DNA from 2 places in the Scandinavium tedordense genome. Region 2 is predicted to be linked to the other one. Evidence: predicted binding sites of a transcription regulator. Region 2 holds the regulator's gene; the other holds the start of a gene.

Region 1 (3,198 bases), on a different contig from region 2:
CTTGCCACTTTACACGATGCGCTCGAAACCGGCCGATAAATCCACAAGAAGATCGTCAACATTCTCTAAACCAATGTGCAAACGAATCAGTGTACCGCTGAAGTCGGGTTTGCCGTTGGGGCGAATGTCCGCCAGCTGTTCTGGCTGCGTCGGCAGGATAAGCGACTCGAAGCCGCCCCAGGAATAGGCCATGCTGAACAGCGTAAAGTTATCGAGATACGCCGTCAGCTCGCTATCGTTCAGGCGCTTTTTGAGTACGAAGGAGAACAGGCCGCTGCTGCCCGTAAAGTCTCGTTTCCAGTACTCATGACCTTTACTGCCCGGCAGCGCTGGGTGGTTGACTCGTTCAACTTGCGGATGCTCAGCCAGCCATTCGGCAATTTTCAGGCTGCTTTCGTGATGCTGACGCAGACGCACGCCGAGTGTACGCAAGCCACGGCTGGTCATATACGCGGTATCTGCATCCACCATTTGCCCCATCAGATAGGCGTTTTCGCGCAGCTGATCCCAGCAGCGAGCATTGGAAACGGCGGTGCCAATCATGGCATCGGAATGGCCAATCAGGTACTTGGTGGCGGCCTGAATCGAAATATCGATATCAAATTCGAGTGCTTTAAACAGCACGCCTGCGGCCCAGGTATTATCGATCATGATGATGGCGTCAGGCGCTACGCGACGGACGGCACTGACAATGGCCGGAACGTCATGCACTTCCATGGTGACGGAACCCGGGGATTCCAGGAACACCACTTTGGTGTTGGGCTGAATCAGGTCGGCAATACCGGCGCCAATAAGCGGGTCGAACCAATCGGTGGTGACGCCGAGCTTGGCGAGGATTTTGGTACAGAAATCCTGGCTCGGTTCGTAGGCGCTGTTGGTCATCAGCACATGATCGCCCTGTTCGACAAACGCCAGAATCGTGTTGGCAATCGCCGCCGCGCCGCAAGGGAACAGAGCGCAACCGGCACCGCCTTCCAGTTCGCACATCGCTTCCTGCAAGGAGAAGTGGGTCAGGGTGCCACGACGACCATAAAACAGCTCGCCTTTGGCACGATTGCGGGTGGCCAGTTTCTTGGCTTCAACGGTCTCGAAAACGAGCGACGAGGCGCGCTGAATCACGCTGTTTACCGAGCCCTGCGTGTATTTTTTACTGCGGCCAGCATTCACCAGCACGGTATCAAGTTGTTTTTTGGACATGTTTTTACCACCTGTTTTTATACGTCTGGACGTCTAAACTAACATGATTGTTTGGGGTTGTACCTTGTGTGAACAGATTAAGCAGAAAATTTTGCCAGAATACGCCAAAGCACCTTTTTTAATGCGTGAGCGCAATGAAAGTTAGCGATGATTGCGTCAATATGTAAATAGTAATGAGAACGACTATCAATTCGACGACGTTTTGATATTATTACGCTCAGATTTTGTGATTTAGATCCTGGAGATACAGAGTGGGTAATAATTTGATGCAGGCGGATCTCTCCGTTTGGGGTATGTATCATCATGCCGACATCGTAGTTAAGGTGGTAATGATCGGCCTGATTCTGGCATCGGTTGTCACTTGGGCAATCTTCTTCAGCAAAAGTACCGAACTGCTGTCGCAAAAACGCCGCCTCAAGCGTGAGCAGCAGCAGCTCGCCGAAGCCCGCTCTTTGAATCAGGCCAGCGAAATTGCTGCCGCTTTCCCGGCGAAAAGCCTCAGCCTTCAGCTGCTGAACGAAGCGCAGAACGAACTGGAACTTTCTGAAGGTGCCGAAGACAACGAAGGTATTAAAGAACGTACCGGTTTCCGTCTGGAGCGCCGTGTCGCTGCTGCTGGTCGTCATATGGGCCGTGGTAACGGTTATCTGGCAACAATTGGTGCGATCTCCCCGTTTATCGGTCTGTTCGGCACCGTATGGGGCATCATGAACAGCTTCATCGGTATTGCCCAGACCCAGACCACTAACCTGGCTGTTGTAGCGCCGGGTATCGCAGAAGCGCTGTTGGCGACCGCCATTGGCCTGTTCGCCGCAATCCCTGCGGTGGTTATCTACAACATTTTTGCCCGCATGATTGGCAGCCACAAAGCGCTGCTCGGTGATGTGGCGGCGCAGGTTCTGCTTCTGCAAAGCCGTGACCTCGATCTCAATAACAGCGGCGCTCAGCCGGTACGTACCACCCAGAAATTACGGGTAGGGTGATAGCCAATGGCAATGCGTCTAAACGAAAATCTGGACGATAACGGCGAAATGCATGAAATCAACGTGACGCCGTTTATCGACGTCATGTTGGTACTGCTGATCATCTTCATGGTAGCGGCTCCGTTGGCCACCGTTGATGTGAAAGTGAATCTGCCGGCGTCCTCCAGCCAGCCGCAGCCGCGTCCGGAAAAACCGGTGTACCTGTCGGTGAAAGCGGATAACACCATGTTCCTCGGCAACGATCCGGTGACCGACGACACCATGGTGAATGCGATTAACACGCTGACCGAAGGCAAGAAAGACACCACTATCTTCTTCCGTGCGGATAAAACCGTAAACTACGAGACGATGATGAAGGTGATGGATACTCTGCATCAGGCGGGATATCTAAAAATCGGCCTGGTCGGTGAAGAGCACGCCACCGCGAAAAAATAAGCGGCACCATTAATGAAATAACCGGCCTCGCGCCGGTTTTTTTATGCCCTAAGTAAAATGGATAACTCGCTGATATATTCTTTTTTTCTCATCTTAACGCCGCCCGAATTTTTGTTGATCGCCACTGACGAGCGGGATAAACCTCTCTACGCTTATTCAGGCGCATCATAAAAAAGCGCGGTGAAAACGGGGCAAAGCACCACCTGCCAGCATGGGCGTTCAGCATGACCCTGGCGACTTTACTCCGCACAGAGCTTCCCCCTTCTCGTGACCTCATTTCACTCTCTGGCATTCGTCAGCGGGCCGATCGCCTGCTAACGGCGCAGACCATGCAGGAGCAGCAACAGGTAAGCCGGAGACCGCGATTTCCGTCTTCAGGCTGGTGTAATCAAGCTTTTTTAGCGACTGGCGTCGGGAGGTTTTCTTCAGGTGCCACAATATTGACGCTGGCGGTACGGCAGTTACCGTCGGCGAGTTTACGCGTCAGGCGCAGGGTGGCGGTTTCGCGCGCCAGAATATGCTGATAGTTCGCTTCAACATGCGCGAGGATTTTTTCTTTTAGCTGCGGGTTTCGGGTCATTAC
Region 2 (3,198 bases):
CATAAATAAGCGTAATCAGCTTAAACGCGACAAAAGCAACGGTCTCAAACGCGTTGAGCTAAAGCTCAATAACGATGCCGTGGATGCGCTCAATGAACTGGCTGATGCCAGAAATATGAGCCGCAGCGAGCTTATCGAAGAGATATTGTTGCAACAACTGGCTGCATTACACGGCCAGGAACTTGTCTGAAAATACGGCAAAAAATCACTTTCATTTAGCAGAGAGTGCAGTACGGCGCGATTGCAGTTTCCGCGCACTTCTCCTCCTGCTATCATTGCCTTTATCTGTGGGCAACATTCCACCATCATTTCAATACGTTTCAAGAGGTTATTTTACTCATGGCAATCACAGGTATTTTTTTCGGCAGCGACACGGGTAACACCGAAAATATCGCGAAGATGATCCAGAAGCAGCTTGGCAAAGACGTTGCCGAGGTGCATGACATTGCCAAGAGCAGTAAAGAAGATCTCGAAGGTTTCGATATTCTGCTGCTGGGTATCCCTACCTGGTACTACGGTGAAGCACAGTGTGACTGGGACGACTTCTTCCCGACGCTGGAAGAGGTAGACTTCAACGGTAAGCTGGTCGCACTGTTTGGCTGTGGCGATCAGGAAGATTACGCAGAATATTTCTGTGATGCGTTGGGTACCATCCGCGACATCATCGAACCGCGCGGCGCAACTATCGTTGGCCACTGGCCGACCGAAGGCTACCATTTCGAAGCCTCTAAAGGTCTGGCTGATGACGCCCATTTTGTGGGTCTGGCCATTGACGAAGATCGCCAGCCAGAGCTGACCGCTGAGCGTGTCGAAAAATGGGTGAAACAAATCTCCGAAGAGCTGCACCTCGAAGAGATCAAGAACGCCTAATGATTTAGTACGGTGCAGCATCCGTGCTGCGCCGTATTAGCGATACGTTGTGTTAAATTAATAGATAAAAGCAATTAAATTAATCGCTACAAATTTTTAACTTTTGAGCACATGTCTGTACAATGTCACCTGTTTTGACGAGGTCGGATGTTTCGCTTTGCAGATGATGCCTCGTTTTTGAAAAGCATACTTTGCTCAGGGTTTACGTTCCCATTTAGGCCAGGCAGTCCTATAATGAGACGCATTATCCTGAATTCATTCTTAGTAATACTTCCCCATAGGGAAGTGTATCGCCTAGCAACAGGACTGATTCCGCATGACTGACAACAATACCGCATTAAAGAAGGCAGGCCTGAAAGTCACGCTTCCTCGTTTGAAAATTCTGGAAGTGCTTCAGGGGCCGGACAATCACCATGTCAGTGCGGAAGACCTTTATAAACGCCTCATTGATATGGGCGAAGAGATTGGTCTGGCAACGGTTTATCGCGTTCTGAACCAGTTCGACGATGCCGGCATTGTCACCCGCCACAACTTCGAAGGCGGCAAGTCTGTTTTCGAACTGACTCAGCAGCATCATCACGATCACTTAATCTGCCTCGACTGCGGCAAGGTTATTGAGTTCAGTGATGACTCTATCGAAACGCGTCAGCGCGAAATCGCCACTCGACATGGCATTCGTCTGACCAACCATAGCCTTTATCTTTATGGCCACTGCGCAGAAGGCGACTGCCGTGAAGATGAACACGCACACGACGCCGCTGAGAAATAATCAGCGTTTGCTCAAAAGCAAAAAGCCAACCTCGCGGTTGGCTTTTTTTGGCATAAATTTCAGGCAATCACAGAGGCCGATAGTTGAGGGTTATGGCTTTGTGGTTGTCGTGTTGTTGTTACGAATTTCCTTCCAAATCTGGTCACAGCGGGCTTTCACCGCCTGATCGTTGCCGGTATGCGTCGCCTGGATGCACTGTTGATAATCCAGAACCCGCACGGTTTCCTGATTGGCAAACTGCTGATGTGACTTCTCGGTTTTCAGTACGTCCAATACATTCTGACACGCCTGGATTTTATCCGGGTTGCCTTCGGCGGTGTTAATACACGCGCTGTACGCCTCTTTGAGCTTGTTATCTTCCTGTGGCGCCTGGGGTTGTGCGCATGCAACCAGCCCGGATGCCATCATAGCGATGAGAATCAATTTTTTCATGATACGGCCTCATAGGCGCGCGGCGACGTTAACGCTGCCGCGCGACTTGTCAGAAAATGGTGAACGGGGCGATAACAATGAATTTCACGTCACGCTCATCCTGGAAGATATTGCCGTACCCCCCGCCATAGCTCGGGATGTCGGAGTGGTTGTCGTATTGAGTAAAGTGCAGCTTGAACAGCGTGCCTTTCGCTCGCCCTTCCTGAACGGTGTACATCGCGTCGAGGCTGTAAGCTGACTCTTTAATTTTGTTTGAGGCGATATCTTCGCGCTGACCTGCACTATTGATAAGCCAGTCAGACGGTTTAGCATCCCAGGCATAAACATAAGACGCGCCCACGGCCCAGCCCGGCATATCCCAGTTTTTCAGATCATACATACCGCCGAAGAACACCGCTTTTTCGCCGTTGGCGTTGAAGTCTGAGCGGTTATCCCACCAGATATCCAGTCGGCCGTTGGAAGAAGCATAGGTTGGGGTCATACGCTGAAGGAAGTAACCCTGCTGCCCTTCCGCTTTTACCCATGTTCCTTCGAGACGCAGGTCAACAACGTCGCCCACTTTATAACCTAAGGTCAGAGCCTGTAGCCACGCGGTACCGTCATAGATATCGTTGATAGTGTTGCTGCTGACGGTGTCACGCGCACCGTAGAACTGGTAGCTGGTCGAGAGCGGCGCCCCGGCGACATCAAATTTATAGCTGGCTTTGGCGAAGTACTGATCCATAAAGCCTTCAGCCTGACCAAATGCTGCTTCGAGCACCAGGTCATTTTTGAAGTCGTATTTAGCACCGATGGAGTGCAGATACTCCACTTTGGTTTTCTTGTCGTTCTGATAGAAATGATCAGTTTCAAGGTGCCACGGAGCTTTGTACTCGTTGGTCCACATATACGAGAAGCTCAACGCCCCGGCATCCCCGTAGTCAAAGTTTGCCCCGGCTTCAGCACCCTGATAAGTACCCGGCATGAAGCTCCAGTGCGGCGCTAACAGGGTCTGGCCAGTAGGCTGAATATAACCTGCGCGTGCCCAGGTCGGCCCCAGTTTAAATTTCGCGGCGGCTTTATACAGACTGATCCCACTCTTATCGCCAGACCAGTCTTCGTCATAGCCTTTATTAACAGAGGAGAAC

Evidence for each region. The regulator Fur, encoded in region 2, represses iron uptake genes when iron is present. The targets are predictions, from matches to a motif close to ATAATAATGAGAACNACTATCAA.
Region 1: exbB (tol-pal system-associated acyl-CoA thioesterase) is a predicted target of Fur. The motif match lies at 1,365-1,387, and genes of this name have one in related genera.

Annotation. Positions count from the first base shown of each region.
Region 1 is NZ_JALIGG010000050.1:7,763-10,960, forward strand. It holds gene metC (cystathionine beta-lyase) at 10-1,197, opposite strand; gene exbB (tol-pal system-associated acyl-CoA thioesterase) at 1,449-2,180, shown strand; gene exbD (TonB system transport protein ExbD) at 2,187-2,615, shown strand; gene MUU46_RS04195 (cytoplasmic protein) at 3,004-3,198, opposite strand, start outside.
Region 2 is NZ_JALIGG010000057.1:297,029-300,226, reverse strand. It holds gene ybfE (LexA regulated protein) at 1-190, shown strand, start outside; gene fldA (flavodoxin FldA) at 340-870, shown strand; gene fur (ferric iron uptake transcriptional regulator) at 1,187-1,639, shown strand; gene chiQ (ChiQ/YbfN family lipoprotein) at 1,730-2,071, opposite strand; gene chiP (chitoporin ChiP) at 2,121-3,198, opposite strand, start outside.